2 regions of the Glutamicibacter sp. MOO4 genome follow, and region 2 is predicted to be linked to the other one. Evidence: predicted binding sites of a transcription regulator. Region 2 holds the regulator's gene; the other holds the start of a gene.
The links. The regulator LexA, encoded in region 2, represses DNA repair genes until DNA is damaged. The targets are predictions, from matches to a motif close to TCGAACANNTGTTCGA.
Positions count from the first base shown of each region.

Region 1: a site for LexA is predicted at 4,154-4,169, ahead of AC1Z3F_RS06070 (DUF6504 family protein). Genes of this name have one in related genera too.

Region 1 is NZ_CM167800.1:1,306,488-1,316,981, reverse strand. Features, by position in the region: gene AC1Z3F_RS06100 (uridine kinase family protein) at 1-34, opposite strand, end outside; gene AC1Z3F_RS06095 (lipoate--protein ligase family protein) at 130-867, shown strand; gene AC1Z3F_RS06090 (mycoredoxin) at 957-1,235, opposite strand; gene AC1Z3F_RS06085 (SOS response-associated peptidase) at 1,359-2,087, shown strand; gene AC1Z3F_RS06080 (MBL fold metallo-hydrolase) at 2,188-2,817, opposite strand; gene AC1Z3F_RS06075 (S-(hydroxymethyl)mycothiol dehydrogenase) at 2,817-3,902, opposite strand; gene AC1Z3F_RS06070 (DUF6504 family protein) at 4,209-4,517, shown strand; gene AC1Z3F_RS06065 (DNA polymerase III subunit alpha) at 4,555-8,010, shown strand; gene AC1Z3F_RS06060 (VOC family protein) at 8,011-8,451, opposite strand; gene thrS (threonine--tRNA ligase) at 8,775-10,494, shown strand, end outside.
Region 2 is NZ_CM167800.1:560,355-570,848, reverse strand. Features, by position in the region: gene infC (translation initiation factor IF-3) at 111-767, opposite strand; gene AC1Z3F_RS02640 (DUF1844 domain-containing protein) at 1,096-1,461, shown strand; gene AC1Z3F_RS02635 (GNAT family N-acetyltransferase) at 1,587-2,123, shown strand; gene AC1Z3F_RS02630 (MFS transporter) at 2,146-3,483, opposite strand; gene AC1Z3F_RS02625 (SseB family protein) at 3,524-4,405, opposite strand; gene priA (bifunctional 1-(5-phosphoribosyl)-5-((5-phosphoribosylamino)methylideneamino)imidazole-4-carboxamide isomerase/phosphoribosylanthranilate isomerase PriA) at 4,627-5,364, opposite strand; gene AC1Z3F_RS02615 (hypothetical protein) at 5,392-5,541, opposite strand; gene hisH (imidazole glycerol phosphate synthase subunit HisH) at 5,544-6,179, opposite strand; gene hisB (imidazoleglycerol-phosphate dehydratase HisB) at 6,180-6,800, opposite strand; gene AC1Z3F_RS02600 (histidinol-phosphate transaminase) at 6,823-7,929, opposite strand; gene AC1Z3F_RS02595 (LysM peptidoglycan-binding domain-containing protein) at 8,011-8,364, opposite strand; gene lexA (transcriptional repressor LexA) at 8,622-9,341, shown strand; gene AC1Z3F_RS02585 (glycoside hydrolase family 76 protein) at 9,404-10,459, opposite strand.

The sequences.
Region 1 (10,494 bases), 750 kb from region 2:
CGATCAGGATGACAGGAGTAGAAGAATTTGGCACGCCTATAATTATGGCGCAGATTTCTCAGCTGACTACATTCCTGCGTTGTGACATCAACTCCACTGGTAGCCAATGCCTGAATTAGACTCATTGTTATGAGTTTGTTCAATCCTCAGTCGGATGCTCCGCTAACACTAGAAATCGAAGATCCTAGCGGTGATCCTGCTGCAGATTTGGAACGCGGGGTTCAGTTACTTCGCGAAATTCAATCTGGAGATCGTGGGCCGACCCTGCGGTTGTATCGTCCGGATCCTACGTTGGCTTTTGGTCAGCGCGATGTTCGTTTATCTGGATATGAAGCAGCTCGTCAGGCCGCAGAAGACCGAGGCTTCATGCCTCTGGTGCGCAAGGCTGGCGGCCGTGCTGCTGCCTACCACCGTGGATCATTAATTGTTGATCACCTCGAGCCACAACACGAAGCGGTATTGGGACAGCAAAAACGCTTTGAAGTTTTTGCCGATATTTACGCCAAGGCTCTTGCCCGTTTGGGTGTTGATGCTCGGATCGGCCCCATTCCGGGAGAATACTGCCCGGGGGAGCACTCCGTTCATGGACTACCAACCTCAGCTTCGCCACGAAACTATCCGGTAAAACTCGTGGGGACAGCCCAGCGCGTGGTCGCCGGAGCATGGCTTTTCTCCTCGGTGTTTGTCATTGAGGATTCAGAGCCACTGCGTCAGGTGCTGAACGCTGTCTATCAAGCAATGGAAATCCCGATGGACCCGACGACGGTGGGTGCCGCCAGCGATCTTGTCGCCCCCGCAACTACTGAAGCCTTCATCGCTGCGCTCCTTGAGGAATACCGGGAGCATGTCAGCTTGATCGGCGCATGAGCTAACAACTCTGGGCAACAAAAAATCGGTACCTGAAATTCAAGTACCGATTTTTTATTGGGGTCAGCGCTGATACTTGGTGTAACTAATTAGGTGCCGATGCGCTCTACAACTTCTTCGATTCGTGGGTTGGTGGCAGCAGTGCCATCAGGGAAGATCAATGTCGGAACCGTCTGATTGCCGTTGTTGAAGGACTCCACAATCTCAGCGGTACCTTCAACTTCTTCGATGTTTACCTCGGTGTATGCCACACCCTTCTGATCCATCAGACGCTTGAGGTTACGGCAGTATCCGCACCAGCTAGTGGTGAACATGGTGACGCCACCTGCGTCAGGAACGTACTGGTCAAGGTTCAATTCGTTGCTCATACAGGGTATAACCGTGACCCTATTGTGTTTGTTCCCAAAGTGGCCCAGAATTTTCTCTGATTTCCTTGAACTTGATGGTTAGACTGGGAGCAGATTTCCCCCGGGCGGTACGAGGAGCAGAAAATGTGTGGACGGTACGTGATGGCCAAGGCAATCGGTGATTTAGTTGCTGAGGCCGAAGCTGAGGCTGACGAAAACCTTGAACTGCGACAGTCGTGGAACGTAGCCCCAACCACTGATGTGCCGGTAGTGCTAGAGCGTCTGATTGATGATCAGTTGCACAGGCAAATCCATGTTGCTCGGTGGGGACTGGTTCCTGGATGGGCGAAGGAACTGTCCGTAGGCGTTAGAGCTTTTAACGCACGTAGCGAAACTGCGGCCAGCAAGCCGACCTTTAGAGCAGCGGTGAAAAAACGTCGGGCTGCGGTTCCCGTCCAGGGCTATTACGAGTGGAAGAAAGAGGGGAGCAAAAAGCGTCCCTTCTTTGTGCACCGTGAAGATGAGAAGTTGATCTTTTTTGCTGGACTGTACGAGTGGTGGAAGGACGAGGATGACACATGGATCCTCTCCACCTCGATTCTGACTATGGAGTCGCCTTCCGCCGATGAGCCCGGGGTGCTTGGTGAGCTTGCTGGACTGCATGACCGATTGCCGATTCCGATGGACCATCAAATGATGGCACGGTGGATGAACCCTGCGGAAGCAGACGGTCAAGGGTTAATCGAGGAATTGCGGGCTCAAGCTTTTGACGTCGCATCAACTTGGACCATGCACGAGGTTGATAAGGCGGTTGGTAATGTGCGCAATGATTCTCCGCAACTTATCGAAGCGCACAGCAACGCACTGTTCTAGCCAGCGACGCCAGCGGCTAAGAATGTTTCAAAAAGCACCCTTTAAACATTTCGGCAGCCAACCACTGATGGTTGACTGCCGAAAGTGTCTAATGAGCCTTTTAGTGGCCGCGCTTGATCCACTCGTCCAGATTCGGGGCTTCCGCACCGATGGTGGTGGCGTCACCATGGCCGGTGTTCACTACAGTCTGTTCAGGCAGGGTCAGCAACTTGGTCCGAATCGATTCGATGATCGTTTCGAAGCTCGAGTAGCTGCGCCCGGTCGCGCCCGGGCCACCGTTGAACAGGGTGTCACCACTGAAGAGCACACCCAGATCTTCTGCATAGAAGCTGGTGGACCCCGGCGAGTGGCCCGGGGTATGTAGCGCCGTGAGGGTTGTACCAGCGATGGTGAACGTGTCACCATCGTTGATTTCAGCGTCTACGTCGCGCTCTGGGTAGACAGCATCCCAGAGCATGCGATCTTCCATGTTGAGGAAGAGCGGAGCATCCACGGCGTCAGAAAATTCGCCGGCTACTCGGATGTGGTCGTCGTGTCCGTGGGTGAGCACAACTGCCATCACTTCGCGTTCGCCGATGACTTCACGAATCTTCTCAATATCGTGGGCAGGATCAATGACTAGTACCTCTGAGTCATCACCGATGATCCAGACATTGTTATCAACGTCCCACGTGCCACCGTCGAGAGAGAAGGTACCTGAGGTAACTACGTTTTCGATACGAGCGGTCATTAGATTTCCACCACCGAACGCAGCACGGTACCTTCGTGCATCTTGTTGAAGGCTTCCTCGATCTGGTCAATAGAGATGCGCTCGGTGACAAAGGCACCGAGGTCAAGACGTCCGAGCTTGTACTGCTCAACCAGCATCGGGAAATCATGGCTTGGCAAGCAATCGCCGTACCACGAGCTCTTTAGTGATCCGCCGCGGCCGAAGACATCAAGCAATGGCAGTTCCAGCTTCATCTCTGGGGTTGGGACACCCACGAGCACAACGCGGCCGGCAAGGTCACGAGCGTAGAAGGCCTGCTTGTAGGTTTCTGGGCGGCCTACTGCGTCAATGACAACGTCGGCGCCGAAGCCACCGGTCAGTTCCTGGATAGCCTCAACAGCGTCAACCTTGGAAGAGTTAACGGTGTGGGTGGCGCCGAACTTCTTTGCGCCTTCCAGCTTGTCTGCGTTGACGTCCACGGCGATGATGGTGGTCGCACCGGCTAGCTGCGCGCCGGCAATGGCAGCTGCGCCAACACCGCCACAGCCGATCACGGCTACCGACTCGCCACGCTTTACTTCGCCGGTGTTGATAGCTGCACCGATGCCAGCCATGACACCACAGCCGAGCAGGCCTACAGCTGCTGGATCAGCATCTTCGTCAACAATGGTGCACTGACCGGAGTGAACCAGGGTCTTTTCGGCGAAGGAACCAATGCCCAGTGCTGGGGATAGTTCGGTGCCGTCCTCAAGGGTCATCTTCTGGGTGGCATTGAAGGTATTAAAGCAGTACTTTGGCTGACCCTTGGCGCAGGCGCGGCACTGGCCACAGACTGCACGCCAGTTCAGGATAACGCGGTCGCCAACTTTGACGTTGGTGACGTTCTCGCCAATCTGGCTGACTACTGCGGTGGACTCGTGGCCCAACAGGTAAGGATATTCATCGCCGATGCCACCGAGCTTGTAGTGCAAGTCGGTGTGGCAGACGCCGGTAGTGAGCACGTCGACAACTACTTCTCCGGGACCTGGGTCCGGAACGATGATATCGACGACCTCAACTGGTGCGTCCTTAACACGGGAAATGACGGCTTTGACCTTATGAGGCATGGGATTTAACTCCTGAAACGATTGAGTGTTGCTGTTTCGATGCTATCGGTGTGTTCGGTACTAATCGAGCATTCGCGGCACAATGACGCACCCGGTTTCGCCCAGAGCCAAGTCGTCAGTGACTTTCACATCTTTTGTTGCTCTGCGGCTGGCTACTAGTGAAGCTGCGCAGAGATTTATTTTGCTGCGCAAGGTGCCCCAGTTCCCCTCGGCGCCAAACTGTCGGAGCCGATGACTAGTGTAACTATCGTTCGAACAAGTATTCGAATAGACTGGTTCTACTAAGTAAGGAGTGCACGCGTGGGGATGTTCACCGAGTCAATTGAGGTTGCCCGTGCAGCAAACGGAATGCCACTGCGCGTGAAGTGGCAGGGGCGGGACTACCGACTGGTTGCTGAACCTCAGCGTTGGTTTGAACGTCGCAAGTGGTGGGACGAAAACCTGCGGATTCCTCGGGGGATCGGGGCAGGGCTCGCTGACTATGAGATGTGGCGCCTGCAGTTGGTTGCGGTGAGCGGATCCAAACAAGAGCACACCTTTGATGTGAGCTTTGATGCGCAAACCGAGAGGTGGCGGCTGGTGCGCGTGCATCAAGAGCTGGCCCAAAGCGCCTGAGCTTACGGGCAGGGGAACATATTTTCGAAGGACCGTTATGAGCTTTACCCATCTGAACGTCAGTTCTTCCTATAGCGCCCATTACGGGGTGTCGCATCCACGCACTCTGGCTCAAGCAGCCAAGGCGCAGGGAGCACCTATGCTGGCGCTTACTGATAGGGATGGGCTTTACGGGACGGTCAAACATGTAGCCGCCTGCATGGCAGAAGGTATAGCTCCCATTCTCGGAGTGAATCTAGCTGTACTCGATGACAATGGGGAAACTCTAGGCAGGATCGTTTTACTGGCGCAGGGGCACAACAATGGTCTTGGATATGCAGCACTCTGCCGGGCTATCAGCCTCGCGCACAATACAGCTCACGGCGTGCCTGGGCTCAGCGCTAATCAGTTGGGCCAGCTAAGTAAAAGCGGAAACCTGATGCTCCTGCTGGGTGGTGAATCAGACGTAGCTCGAGCAATCCTGAAGGGGAATTACGCTAAAGCCCGCGGACTGTTGGCCGAGTGGAAAAAACGAGTTGGAAAAATGCTGCGGGTAGAAATCACCACGCACCTCTCCACTCCTGGCTCGCGCCACAGCTTAGGTGAAGCATCACGCCTACTGCGCTACGCCTACGAACGCCAGATCAAAGCGGTACTGTCCAACGCCGTGCGCTACGTAGACCCCGACGGGGCAGTCACCGCAGACATTTTGGACTCGGCGCGGGCTCTACATAGCCTGAAAAATCTGGATTTCTGCCAACCCAACGGGCAAGGGTGGCTGAAAACACCGCACGAGATGTTTCAACTGGCTACCGAAATCGGCCAAGCTACCGAAAGGAGCTGGGCGCACCAGATGCTGCGGGAAACCGAAGCGGTGGCACACTGGGCGGCAATAGATCCCGTAACGGATCTGGGGTGGAAGTCGCCGGTCATTCCGGAAGCCAGGGTGATCGGCCTGTATCGACCGGCCATGCAAGAACTCACCGATCGTGTATACGGGGCCGTGCCCACCCTATTAAGAAACGAAGCACCAAACGTAGTAGAAGAACGCCTAGCCCTAGAGCTGGGCGTGATCGAACGGTTGGACTTCGCCGGCTACTTCCTCACTGTGGCGGAGACCGTAAACCTGATCACCGAGATGGGCGTACGCGTAGCCGCCCGAGGCTCAGGCGCATCCTCGTTAGTGAACTACCTTTTAGGTATTAGCCAAGTAAACCCGTTGGCCCACGACCTAGTGTTCGAACGTTTCCTCTCCGATACCCGCACCACCCTGCCCGATATTGATATTGACGTTGAATCCGCGCGACGCCACGAGATCTATCACAAGATTTTCTCCAGCTTCGGTGAGGAACGCGTCAGCCTGATGAGCATGCAGAATGCTTACCGCGCCCGTGGCGCTGTCCGCGACGCAGGTGCTGCCTTGGGTGTAGAGCAGGAGCAAGTGGACGAGATCGCCAAACAGCTCTGGCGCTTCTCTGCCTCCTCTTTCCGTGAAGCGCTGGTGGAGAAGCCAGAGTTAGCAGCGTTAGCACAGCGCATTACCGATGACACTCAGCTCGATATTCTCATTGACGCCACCGAACGATTGGACCGACTGCCAAGACATATCTCCATGCACCCCTGCGGGGTGATCCTCTCTGATGCGAGCTTGCTGGACCGTACCCCGGTGCAGCCCTCAGGCATCGGATTGCAGATGAGCCAGTTCGACAAGCACGATATGGACCTGATGGGGTTGATCAAGCTCGACGTGCTCGGGGTGCGCATGCAATCAGCCATCGCCTACACGCTTGAAGAGATCGCTCGCATGCACCCAAGCAAGGAGCAAGCGTCTCGTGCAGGCGGACACACTAACGACAGTTACATCGATGCCAGTGGAGCGATTGACCTAGCCAAGGTGCCACTCGATGATGAACCCACCTTTGATCTGATCCGCTCCACTCACACCCTGGGCTGCTTTCAGATTGAGTCCCCAGGACAGCGTGAACTGGTTGGCAAACTCGCTCCCCGTGAGTTTAACGATCTGATCATCGACATCTCGCTCTTCCGTCCCGGGCCCATGCAGTCGAATATGGTCAAGCCCTATCTAGAACACCGCCACGGATTCGCTCCCGCCCAATACCTGCACCCAGACCTGATCCCTGCGCTCGCCGAAACCCACGGGGTTACCGTCTTCCACGAGCAGGTGTTGCGCATGCTTGATGTGCTGACCGGCTGTGGTCTAGGGATGGCTGATGTCTACCGGCGCCTGCTTGGCAACCCAGAGAAAGAACCAGCCGTTGAACGCTACGTGCGTACCGAGGCAACCAAGCGCGGCTACAGCCAGGAAACTATTGATCAAGTCTGGGAGGTGCTCTCTGGGTTCGGGTCCTTTGGCTTCTGCAAAGCCCACGGGGCTGCCTTTGCCGTACCCACCTATCACTCGGCTTGGCTCAAAGCGCATCACCCCGAGGCTTTCCTCGCTGGGATCTGGGAACACGACCCAGGCATGTACCCCAAACGATTACTGGTTTCCGAAGCGCGGCGTATGGGCGTCCCTATCCTCCCGCTAGATATCAACCGCTCCAACGGACACTATCGAGTCGAACGAGTATTCGAATACGCTCCAGCGAAGGTTCCCATGGTGCCCAGAGCCGTAGGATCACAACGCCCCGGACGCTACGGAATCCGGTTAGCCTTCCGCGACATTCACCAGATGAGTGAACGCGAAGTCCAGCGACTAGTGGCGGGCCAGCCATATGAGCACCTCGCAGATGTCCGCGCCCGCGCAGGGCTCTCACGACGTACCTACCAAAACCTTGCCGCGCTTGGTGTCTTTGACTCTTTACTGGCAGGAACCTCTCGTGCCGATACAATCGCTCACACTCAATCGATGGTGCACAGCTCTCTGCCGGCCAAGTACCGTCCCGGCCCCGGCCAACTGGCACTGGACCTCGGGCAGATCGAACACATCAAAGCCACCGGAACACAGCTGGACCCGGCCGAGGTAGTACGCACCGAACTAGACCTGATGCACCTAGATGCCAGTGAGCATTTGATGACTTCCTATAGGCGCAGGCTCTCACACCTGCCTATTACCCAAGCAGCGGAACTACTACACCTGCGTAACGGCACCGAGGTACTAGTCGCCGGAGTGCGCATAGCCACTCAAACACCACCTATGCGTGGCGGTAAACGCGTGGTCTTCATTTCCGTGGATGACGGGACCGGCTGTATCGATGCCACCTTCTTCGATGACACACAACAACGCACCGGGCCTTTACTCTTCTCTACCCGCATGTTGCTCATCCATGGAGTCACCCGACGCACCGGACCACGTGGCATCTCACTACAAGCACTGAACGCTTGGGATCTGCATCAGTCAGAATCGTTGCCGGTCGCCGGATACCTTGAAGAACAAGGACGACCGCAAATTAGTTACCGACCAAAGTTCGGCGAGGGCGCACGCAAGAGCGAGAGCGTCGGCGAACTCGCCAAACGTATGGAGGCCGAAGGGCTTGATCAGCGTGGGGCGTGACTAAACCGAAGAAATATGCCCGTTGGCATCGATAACAAACGAAGGGTTATGCACAAAGTCCCAGCGGAAACCATCCGGATCAGCTACGCACGCACTCTTGCCACCCCACGGCTGCACCGTTGGCTCAGAGATCGAGCTAGCGCCCGCATCCAGCGCTCGCCGGTAGTGATGATCCACTTCATTATCCGAATGCACGTTATGCCCCAAAGAAAGTGGGGGAGCCATTTTGCTGTGACCGACATTTCCGTACTCGGACGGCATCTGTTTTACATCCCAAAGGGCAAGCATCAGACCGTAGCCTGCGCGGACAAAAGCGATCTCCGGGTGAGCTGGTTGAACCAGTTCGAACCCCAAGCCCTCGGTGTAGAACTTGGTGGAAATTCCGACATCGCGCACACCGAGGGTGATGGCGCTGATTACCGGGGAAGCAGGTTTGTTCATGACATAAGCCTAGGCTTCTGAGATAACAGAAGCCATGGATGATCGAGCTTTCCACGAATTTTCGAGTCCCACTGGTGCACGGGTTAGCGGAGTTTGTTCTAGGAGTCTTGACCAGTGGGCCCAAAGAGTTTGGGTATGTCATGAGCCTGTTTAATGCAGACTCGTTGTTGAACGAATCACATGTGGGTCAACAATCCTCCCGAAACCCGAAGTGAACGCGCGCTGAAGTGAGGTCCTGAACTAAACTGGATTCTGGCTGGCTGTGGCCAAGGTATGCCACAAGCTATGAAGCCATCCCAGATTGAAAGGTAGAACCCGATCTCATGAGCGAGCAGCTGACTCTCACCATTGACGGCGAGCAGGTACAGGTGGACGCGGGAACAACCGGTCTGCAGTATTTCACCAATGATAAAGACGTGGTTGTTATGCACGTCGATGGTGTCCTACGCGACCTGGCCCGCGAACTTGTTGCTGGAACCACTGTCACCCGCGTAACCATCACCGACCCAGAAGGGTTGGAGGTGCTGCGTCACTCCACTGCCCACGTCATGGCTCAAGCTGTGCAGCAGTTGCGCCCCGATGCCAAGCTGGGCATTGGACCGTACATCACTGACGGTTTCTACTTCGACTTCGATGTCGCTGAGCCATTCACCCCAGAAGATCTGAAGCAGCTGGAAAAGATGATGCTTAAGATCGTCAACCAGAACCAGCTCTTTGCCCGCCGCGAAGTTTCGCCAGAAGAAGCCAAGGCAGAAATGGCTGACGAGCCATACAAGTGCGAGCTGCTGGCCAAGGCTGACTCGGCCGATACTTCAGGTGAAGGCGTGACCGTTGAGGTTGCTGCCGGCGAAACCACCATCTACGACAACGTTGATCGCAAGTCCGGCGACACTGTGTGGAAGGATCTGTGCCGTGGCCCGCACCTGCCAAACACCAAGCTGATCAAGAACGCTTTCTCGCTGACCCGTTCGGCCGCCGCCTACTGGTTGGGTAGCGAAAAGAACAAGCAGCTGCAGCGCATCTACGGCACCGCATGGCCAACCAAAGAGGACCTCAAGGCCTACCAGGAGCGTCTGGCTGAGGCTGAGCGTCGCGACCACCGCAAGCTCGGTGCCGAGCTGGACCTGTTCTCCTTCCCGGATGAACTTGGCTCGGGCCTGCCGGTGTTCCACCCTAAGGGCGGCATCATCAAGCGCGAGATGGAAGACTACGTGCGCGATCGCCACGTAGAAGAAGGCTTCCAGTACGTGGGCACCCCACACATCTCCAAGGATGGGCTCTTCCACACCTCGGGTCACTTGCCTTACTACGCGGACACCATGTTCCCGCCACTTCATATCGATGAAGAGCGCGACGAAGATGGCAACATCACCAAGCCGGGTCAGGAATACCGTCTGAAGGCAATGAACTGCCCGATGCACAACCTGATCTTCCGTGGCCGCGGACGTTCTTACCGCGAACTGCCACTGCGCTTGTTCGAATTCGGTCACGTCTACCGCTACGAGAAGTCCGGTGTGGTCCACGGCCTAACCCGCGTGCGCGGTTTCTCCCAGGATGACTCGCACTCCTACGTCACCAAGGAACAGGCACCGGCTGAAGTTGAGCACCTGCTGAACTTCATGCTTTCGTTGCTGCGCGACTTCGGTATGGATGACTTCTACCTGGAGCTATCCACTCGCGATCCTGAATCGGATAAGTTCATCGGTTCGGACGAGCAGTGGGAAGAAGCCACCGCCGTGCTAGAACGTGTCGCCACTGAAACCGGTGTTGAGCTGGTTGCTGATCCAGGTGGAGCCGCATTCTACGGTCCGAAGATCTCGGTTCAGGCTAAAGATGCCATCGGCCGTACCTGGCAGATGGGTACCGTTCAGTACGACTTCAACCAGCCTGCACGATTCGGTCTGGAGTACCAGGCTGCTGACGGAAGTCGTCAGGAACCGGTCATGATCCACGCTGCGAAGTTCGGATCCATCGAGCGTTTCTTGGGCGTACTGACCGAGCACTACGCTGGTGCTTTCCCTGCATGGCTTTCGCCGGTCCAGG
Region 2 (10,494 bases):
GAAGCGGGCCCCGTTGAGGTGACCGCTGTTGTTCTCTTGTAGTTGGATCTTCCGAAAAGGAAGATCCTTCACCATAAACGGTGACGGGCTCGAAAGCCCAACAGGCTTGGCTAGGCGTCGCCTTCAGCTGCCTGACGCGCCTGCTCCAACTTGGCGCGGGCTTCGTCATCCATTGAAGCGGCAACGTTCTGGCCCTCGGTCTCAGCTGGAGCGTCGGTGCGGATCTTGCGCTTAGCCGAATCACGGCCACCGGACTTCTGCTGCTGCTGTTGTTCGCGGCGAGCCTCTGCCTTGTTCTTCAGCGGACCAACAACCATAACCATATTTCGGCCATCGATGCGTGGGCTGGATTCGATCAATCCGACCTCAGCGACGTCTGCTGCAAACTTTTCTAGCAAGCGGATACCCATCTCTGGACGCTGCTGTTCACGACCGCGGAACTGGATCATGGCTTTCACCTTGTCACCAGCGCCCAGGAAGCGCAGTGCATGCCCAACCTTGGTCTCGTAGTCGTGAGTATCGATCTTTAGACGGAAGCGTACTTCCTTCAAGATCGTGTTGGTCTGGTTCTTACGAGCTTCACGAGCCTTGACAGCGGCTTCGTACTTGTACTTGCCAAAGTCCATCAGTTTGCACACTGGAGGCTTGGCGTTGGGTGCCACCTCGACCAAGTCCAGATCGGACTCATGAGCCAAACGAAGCGCGTCCTCGATGCGGACGATGCCTACCTGCTCACCATTGGGGCCGACGAGACGTACCTCTGGCACGCGAATGCGCTCATTAATGCGTGGATCGCTGATGTGTCACTCCTGAAATTCGTAATCATAACCGCAAACGAAGAAGGCCCCCGTCTGCGATTGCAGGCGAAGGCCAAAAGAGAAACGACATAACGATAGGCGCAAATATTTGCGCCTGCGTTTTCAGATTGCATTACTGCGATCCTGCCGAGGTACCCGGAAGCCTGGAAACGGCGACAGCGGGTGGGAGATGGCCTCCACTTGCATGGCTCAATACTAGTACGAATCTCTTGTCCAGAACTAACTGAACGTCATGAGAAGTACCGGCATCGAGTCGGTCTGTGACAAGCTTAGCAGTATGAGTACCGAAGACACCAACTCGCATCAGCACCTCGTCGATCAGCAGGTGCGCGACATCGCCGAAGTTCCGGCCGTAGAAATCATCACCACCGCAGCTGTTCACCTGATGAGCGCCGCAGCAGTTAAATGCGGCCTTGCTGAAGGCGCAGACGCCGAAGAACTAAAAGATCTAGACGAAGCACGCAAGCTCATCACCGCGCTTGCAGGCCTAGTCACCGCTGGCGCACCGGAGATTGGCTCGCAGCACGCAGCTCCTCTGCGCGACGGTCTGCGCAGCCTCCAGCTGGCATTCCGCGAAGCTTCACTGATCCCAGATGCCCCCGGCAAGGGTCCAGGCGAGAAGTACACCGGCGCTGTCAACTAAGAAATTTTCGCAGTTTTTAAGAGATTAACATCATGGGCTCGACTCCACTTTGGAGCGGGCCCATTGTTGTCTCCGCCACGTCGAATCGGCCTTTCCTGCAAATGCGTGAGCGCTAGTGTTGGATTATGAAGATCCTTGAACAGCCAACACTCGATGCCAACTCGTTTCGTTTGCGTCCCTTTTTGGACAACGACGTTGTGGCGGTTCAGCAAGCTTCAGCAGATCAGTACATTTCACACATCACTACCCTTGCCTTTGAATCAACGCGTGAACAAGCTCTGAGCTTTATTCAGCGCCAACGCCAACGGGTCATCGACAAAACCGGCTATTCCTTCGCCATTGCCGATGCAGGATCTGATCTGGTTGTCGGTCAGATTGGATTATGGCTACGCAACGCTGACCGGGGTCGGGCCAGTATCGGGTATTGGATCGCCAAGGAGCATCGTGGCCGTGGCATCATCACTCGCGCACTAGAAACCCTCAGCATCTGGGGTTTGGCGCATCCGGGCATTCATCGCCTCGAACTTTATGTAGAGCCGTGGAATCTGGCTTCATGGCACGCAGCGCAAGCCTGCGGCTTTGAACGGGAGGGATTACTTCGCGGTTGGGAAATTATCAACGGCAAACCCAAGGACCTCTACATGTACTCACGACTGAGCTGACAACTTTCGGTCATGCCGCCGATTAGACGGTGGTTTCCCAACGACGTTTCTGAGCACGGCGTACCCGGCGACGAATCTGCTGGGCAGCCAACGCAACGAGCACAACCACTGCGGCCATGACACCAATGGCGACAAAGGCGTAATCAGGACCGACGTTGTCGACAAATAGTCCGGTGACCGGGGAGCCCAAAGCGGTACCGGCGGTCATGGCAGAGCCATACCAACCCATGGCTTCGCCACGGCGCTTTTCTGCCACCAGATCCGTGAGCCATTCTGAGGCAGCGGACAATGTCGGGGCGCAAAGGAAGCCTGGCAAAGCGGAGAGCAAAGCCAAGGACCATGTATCCCACGCGAAGTACATGGGAATGGTCAAGATCGCCATGAACAGCAAGAGCAATAGTGGCGAGACAACGCGCTTCATGGATCCGTAGATGAGTCCACCGATCAGCGAGGCCCCGCACCAGAAGAAGAAGACCAGACCCAACTGGTTGCTTTGCATTGATGCATCAAGCTCCGCGACGATCGATACTTCGGTTCCGGTCAACAGCATGCCAGCACCGGCCGAGGCAATGAATACGGCCAGGACCGAAGCGCTAACCCAGTTGAACCGGCTTTTAAATGCCCGCCCACGTTTCTTGATGCGGGATCGCGCCGATTTCCAGCCGGCCAAGATCAGCTCGCCTTCAACCTCTTGAACACCCATCGGTGCTGCGGCGATAAAGCTGGCTTCCGCACCGAGACGTTCTTCATGAGCGTTAGACCGCAAGGCTATGGCCTTCGGGTCATCACTTCGTGTTGGAGGATTCAGGATCATCAAGGCAAAACCGGCTAGAGATGCGGTAACACCAATAACGCTCAGTCCGATAACGCTGCTGATCTGGGTAGCGACGATCCCTGCGCTGGCAGGTCCAACAATGAATACGAGTTCCGTAGCGGTGGCATCCAAAGCAAAGGCCGTGCGACGTTGCTCTCCGGTGGTCATGATTCCCAGAGCTGTACGCACCACGGAGAATACCGGCAGAGCGAAAAGGCCACCGATGAAAGCCAAAGGATAAACCCAGACCAGCGGCACGTGCGGTACGGTGCACCAAACGATGGTCTCAACGATCACCGAGGGAAGCATGGCTCGGCGCAGGCCCCAGGTGTCAACGCGAGCACCACGCCATGGCGCACCGATAGCAATACCAACAGTCATCAATGCGGTGACAAGGCCAGCTGATACCCATGACTGGTCTAGGTCATTTACTAGGTGCAAGAGCAACAACATGCTCAATGCCGAGTGAGGAAGTCGGGCAATCATGCCGATCAGCAACAACAGCGCAATCTGCGGCTGACGCAAAATCTGCAAATAGCTTTTCATGCCCGAAGTGTTCCTTTGCTAGGTAAGGAGCCCGCCGAGTCTAGCTAGGCGCGCTGTGCAAACTAAGTTCTAAAGAATCCACCGCTTCGGTGAATTCGGAGTTTTGGGACAGTCGTCCCTGAATTGCGCTGGTAATTTCCTGCGCTTGGCTAGGGCTTGTCCCCTGTGCGAAAACAAACTGTAAATTAAGTTCTGGTCCGGAACCACCGCCAAGAACGACTTGGCCGTCCTTGGTTCTTGAGCCTACTCCCCTGCCCGGCGCCAGCTTCACTGCCTGCAACTGCGTGAAACCTTCGGTGGCGTTTTGGACTAGGTTGGCGATCTGCTGATTCTGATAACTCGGAATCCATTCGATCTGTTTGGCTAGGTTCCAGACCCCGGGTCGTCGAAGGACAAAGGTAAATTCGCTACCAGGGTCTAGAACTAGTAGTTGGCAATCTTCGCTGACCGCTGAGAGTGCTGCGCGGGGAGCAAATACTGCCACCGGACGAGCTTCCTTATGCCAAGCCTGAAGTCGTTCCACCGTGGTGAAAATTGGAAGCGCCATACGACCATCCGGTGCTTTGATTTTCACCAGTGCCATGTCGGCTTCTTTATCAGCGGCGAAGCCGTGGTCACCCATAGCTTCTTCGCCTAGCTGAGCTACAACGGCAACAAACACTCGGGCTGAGGACATGGCCTTGTGAACTTCCAGCTCGGAACCGCGACCGGCTTGTAGCTCAGTCAGTGCCGCCATGACTTTTGCGTCGGCGCTGCCGTCGTCTTTATCAAAGTTATGTAGCGGGTTGCCCTCACCGCTAAGGTCGCGTCCATCCCAACTCTGACCTGCCGAGTCGGCGGGTGAACCGGCCTGCGCCAGCGCGGCGACGATGTGTCCCGGCAGGTGGCGTTTAGGCGCTGATTCGTTGTGCTCCGTGCTCATAAGTCCATGCTATCTGGGGAATCGATGTTGGTGCAGGGTAGTTTTGATTCTTCATTCATGAGCTTGAACACCACTTGTCGATGACGTCAGTCAATAATTGCCCAATTCGCTAGCTAGTTACCGTCATTTGGGTCAGCTGCAGTGAGTTCAATTTCAGAACAAAAAATTGACGGTTTGAAAGCCTAGGCTTTCAAACCGTCAATAGTGAAGATCAGCTCGCGTTAGCGACGACCGGCAACGTCCAGCGCTTCTTGAAGCGTGAACTGACCAGAGTACAAAGCCTTGCCCATAATTGCGCCTTCGATACCCTCAGGAACAAGTTCGCGCAATACCCGCAGATCCTCTAGCGAAGAGATTCCGCCGGAAGCTACAACAGGCTTATTGGTCTTAGTAGCAATCTCGCGAAGCAATTCAACATTTGGTCCGCGCAAGGTGCCGTCCTTGGTTACGTCAGTTACGACGTAGCGGGCGCATCCTGCGTCTTCCAAACGTGCCAGAACTTCCCATAGATCGCCACCGTCTTTGGTCCATCCGTGGCCTGAAAGCGTAGTGCCTCGCACGTCCATGCCCACAGCAATTTTATCGCCATGGCGAGCAATCGCCTTTTTGGTCCATTCAGGGTTTTCAAGTGCCGCGGTGCCAAGGTTCACGCGAGTGGCACCGAACTCCAACGCACGGTCCAAGGACGCATCGTCGCGGATACCGCCGGAGAGCTCAACCTTGATGTTCAGTTCCTGTGCGATGCGCTGGACAATCTCGACGTTGCTGCCACGATCAAATGCCGCGTCCAAATCAACGAGGTGGAGCCACTCAGCTCCAGCGTTCTGCCATGAAAGTGCGGCTTCTAACGGGTCGCCATAGCCAGTCTCGGAGCCCGCTTCGCCCTGAACTAGGCGCACGGCCTGTCCTCCGGCGATGTCTACGGCAGGCAAAAGTTCGAGGATTGGTTGCTCGCTCATAATGTCCTTAGTGAAGTAGCGAATGTTCTAAAGGGTCAGTATCCACGCGGCGATGATGCTCATGCCTGCGAGTACCCAGAGTGCGATAACCCAAGAGATATGGGCCTTTTGGCTTTTGAGGGAGATGGCGCCACCTGCGAGGAAAGCACCGACGAACCCAAGCACGATAGTCCACATGTTTAGAGGGTGTCCAACCAGTTGCGCAACAGTCGGGCTCCAGCGTCGCCAGACTTTTCGGGATGGAACTGAACGGCCGACAGCGGACCGTTTTCGACTGCAGCGACGAACGGAGTTCCGTGCGTACTCCACGTGACCTGCGGTGGTGTCATGGCAGGCTGAGTAACGTCAAATTCCCACTTCTGCACTGCGTATGAGTGAACAAAGTAGAATCGTTCGTTTTCAACGCCAGCAAAAAGCTTGCTTCCCTCTGGAGGCTGTACGGTGTTCCATCCCATGTGCGGGATAACATCGGACTTCAGACGCTCCACAGTTCCCGGCCACTCGCCGATGCCCTCGGTTTTCACCCCGTGCTCCACGCCTTGTTCAAAGAACACTTGGTGGCCAACGCAGATACCCAAGACTGGCTGTCCTCCGGCAATGCGGCGACCAATCCAGCGAAGCGATCCGGTAGCGGTGAGTTGTTCCATGACCGATGCGTAGGCACCTACGCCTGGAACGACTAGACCGTCAGCAGCAACAATTTTCTTTGGATCCGCCGTGAGTTCAACCGACGCGCCAGCAGCTTCCAGCGCACGAACGGCAGATCGGACGTTGCCCGAACCGTAGTCGAGAACTACTACATTTTTCTTTGCCACTTAAAGGGCACCCTTCGTGGATGGAATCTTGTCGCCCATGCGCTCATCAAGTTCGACTGCTTCGCGCAGTGCACGAGCAAATGACTTGAACTGAGCTTCAACGATGTGGTGCGGGTCGCGGCCAGAGAGGACCTCGATGTGTGCACAAATCTGAGCGTGGAATGTGATGGCTTCAAATACGTGGCGAGTCATCGATCCGGTGAAGTGACCACCAATAAGGTGGTATTCCTGACCAGCTGGTTCACCGGAGTGCACCAGGTACGGACGACCGGAAACGTCGACCACTGAACGAGACAACGCCTCATCTAGTGGCGCGTACGAGGTGCCGAACCGACGAATTCCCGCCTTATTACCAAGGGCTACACGCAGAACCTCACCGATGGTGATCGCGGTGTCTTCAACGGTGTGGTGCACATCGATGTGAGTGTCACCCGTGGCTCGCACGGTGAGATCGATCAGCGAATGCTTAGACAACGCCGTAAGCATGTGGTCGTAAAACGGCACAGAGGTGCTGATCTCAGAAACGCCAGTTCCGTCGAGATCTAGCTCAACAAAAATCGACGATTCGCTGGTGACGCGTTCCATGCGGGCGCGACGTGCGCCAATCAATTCGGCAGACATGTCTTCCTTCGCTTGATCCTGATTAGTTGTCCGCGCCGAGCAGTTCGGCGAGACGATCCAAGAATGCTGTAGTTTCTGATTCGGTTCCGGCAGTTACGCGCAGCGTACCCGGGATCCCATTGTCGCGGACAATGATGCCAGCTTCCAGCAACCCCTCCCAGATGGAGTGGGGATCAGCGAGCCCGCCAAAAAAGACAAAGTTGGAGTCTGAGACTGAGGGTTTGAGACCCAATTCCTTGAGACGATCAACAATTCGGTCACGCTGGGTTTTGATGTCCTCAACCTGAGCAAGCAACAATTCAATGTTTTTCAGGGCCGCGATGGCCGTTGCTTGGGTGACTGCCGAGAGGTGATAAGGCAATCGAACCAAACGAATCGCATCGGTTACTTCTGGCGCTGCCGCTAGGTAACCCACGCGGGCTCCAGCCAGACCGAAGGCCTTGGACATGGTCCGCGAAACGATCAGACGCTGTCGGCCTTCAAGCAAGGTGAGTGCTGATTTAGTACTTGCCAGGGAGAACTCGGCGTACGCTTCATCGACGATGACTACACCATTGTGTTCGCTCATTGCGTCGTACACTTCGGTGATGACATCAAGCCCGAGAGCGGTGCCGGTTGGGTTATTGGGGGAACAAAGGAAAACGATGTTCGGTTTGTTTTTGCGAACCTGTTCGGCGGCGGACTGCGCAGAGAGCGTGAAGTCTTCTGCCCGTTCTCCTGCGATGTACGCGGTGTCAGTACCGCTGGCCAGCAACGGGTACATGGAATAGGTTGGGCCAAAGCTCATTAGGCTTCGGTTCGGACCACCGAATGCTTGCAAAATTTGTTGCAGAATCTCGTTGGAACCGTTGGCGGCCCACATGTTCTCTGCAGTTAGTCCGTGGCCAAGATAGTCGGCCAGCAATTCACGAAGTTCGGTGAATTCGCGATCAGGGTATCGATTAAGAGTTGTCGCAGCTTTGGCGACTTCTTGTGCGATGGCTTCCACGACCGTAGTTGGCAATGGATGGGTGTTCTCGTTGACATTCAGCTGGATGGGCACGTCGATTTGTGGTGCGCCATATGGGGATAGCCCGCGGAGATTCTCACGCAAGGGCAGCTGACTCAAAAGTTCACTGCGGTCATTCACGCAACAAGTCTACGTGTGGACGGGCTTGGGCAGTGAATCCGCTACGAACCAAGGTAACAATCGCTTGACCACGTTTTACCTTTAGCCAGCAAGCACTGGAATCGACAGCGAGTCGCCGACATGAATCTGAGTGCCATCAAGCGAGTTCATTTCCGAGATGTGACTAACGGCTGAGGTGACGTCGTAACCTTCAGCGTATTCGCTGGCCAGACTCCAGAGCGTATCGCCAGGGATGACGGTTACGTCTACCGTTTCAACTCCCTCAGGTACTTCCGATGATGCGTGAGCATCCGACGCGAACATCGAGAAGAAGAAGGCCGCGGCGACAGTTAAGGCGAACACTGGAATCCCGATAAGGACGGCCCAGCCCCGGCGGTTGATGCGGATCTTCATTGGTGAACGGGTTTCGTTTGAGTCAAGTGCGACAGTTGCCATGACTATGTCTCCTCAGAAATAGTTGTGATGCGAAGTTGTGTTCGATGATTTAGATTCGAAGACTTGTTCGAATCTAGTACATCTGTTCTAACAGAGCTTTGTCGAACTTGTCCAGAAGTTTTCGAACAAATCTTTGAAAGAACGGAACTTATCTACTAAGATTTCGAAGTAGACGAGCAATGAAAACATCACACCATCTAGCTCCGACAGTTTGGACTCACGAACTTTCGACTGCTTGCTAGGGAAGGCAAACTCTCATGTCAGCTTCACAACGCACTCCGCGATCGAATGCCCGTTCGCTGACGATTCGCCAAAAGAAGATCCTGGAAACGATCCAACGGTCTATCGGAAAGAACGGCTATCCACCATCGATGCGTGAGATTGGTGACTCCGTTGGCCTCAAGAGCTTGTCTAGCGTCACTCATCAGTTGAGCCAACTCGAAAAGCTCGGATACATTCGGCGCGACCCTCGACGTCCCCGCGCAATGGAAATCCTTCTTCCGCTGCAGTTGGCTGACGATAAGGACGAGTCACAGACAACGGAAGTACCCGCTACTGCCGCTGCCGACGATGCCATGGTGATCGAGCTCAGTACTTCAGCCGACACCACCATGGTTCCTTTAGTTGGTCGAATTGCCGCAGGTGGTCCGATCCTTGCCGATCAGTCCGTGGAAGATGTTTTCTCGTTGCCACGCCAGCTAGTGGGTCATGGAGAACTGTTCATGCTCAAGGTTTCAGGCGACTCAATGGTCGACGCTGCGATTTGCGACGGTGACTGGGTAGTTGTTCGTCGTCAGCAGACTGCAGATAATGGCGACATTGTTGCCGCTTTACTGGACGAAGAAGCGACTGTAAAGACTTTCCGTCAGCGCGACGGTCACACTTGGCTGTTGCCGCAGAACTCCCGCTACGAGCCTATTCTTGGTGATGCGGCCACGATCATGGGCCGTGTTGTTTCGGTAATGCGTTCGCTCTAAATAGAGATCTGATCAATGTGGGGCAGATGCCATTGGCATCTGCCCCACATCGTCTAGCTAAATCAATTTCGACTGTCGGACTCACAAGCAGCAGCTGCACTGAATATCATCCAGCGCTGGACTGCAGCCGAGAGCCTGCGTGGTTCCTGATCTACCAAACTGTTGGCGGTCGCCACGACCATCGTGCGTGCTGTCGACCGCGTCCTGCCATCAAGGCGCACATCATTAGCGGCCAGGGCCAGATACCTGACCAAGATTCCAGCAAACAAGTTGCCGTCGCCACCGCCGTTCAGCGAAAGCGCACCGGTGCTGTCGGTCAAGTATTGTGCACTGGCGTGGATCAGCATTGTTGAGTGCTCTAAATCAGCATCTGATCCCAACTCCAGCAAAGCGCCTAGAACCGGCCCTTGGTTATAGGTATAGAGCGCGTCCTCGATCCTGTGCCCGTCCGGCACCAACCGCAGCCCGTCCAAGTACAGCCCGCTGTCAATGCTAAACAGTCTTGCCCGTAGCCAGCTAAGTAGCTTCCGTGATTGGTCGCGTTCACCATTCCGGGCAAAAAATAGAGCGGCTGGTGCGTTAGCCGGCGCGTTTTTGAAGTCCTTCTTCCGGGACCAATACATTCCACCATCTAGGACATCGTCAATGGCTCCGTTGAGCTGTTTTCTCAAAGTGGTGACAGCCTGTTTGGCATTAGCTGAGCTGTGACCATCAAGGCGACGTGAGAATGAAAGTAATCTTTGGCTCGCCAAAGCTAGCCAAGCCATGTCATCAAAAAAGTAGTTTGGGAAGACACCGAAGTTCCGCAGCCGGATCCCCCGCAATAGCTCGACGGCTCGCTGAAGTTCCCGGTGCGCTGCATCTAAGTCATTGTCAGCCAGGTAGGCATAGCCGTCGTCGATGATGGCATCTAGGTAATGAGCCTGCCACCAGTAATTCCACTCGCGTAGCGGATGCGAAATCCCGTTGAGGTCACTGAGCATGCTGCCGTCACGAAGCTGGTGCGCCTTGCTGTACGGCAGCCCAATCCACGTTCCGGGCAGTCCAAGAAGACGTTGCCCAAAACGTGAGTGGGTGTCTTGCGCGGCGGTGCGGGCAAGTGTCTTCCAAGACTCCATAGTGCCTTCCGGAGATAAAGATTCCTCTACTTGGC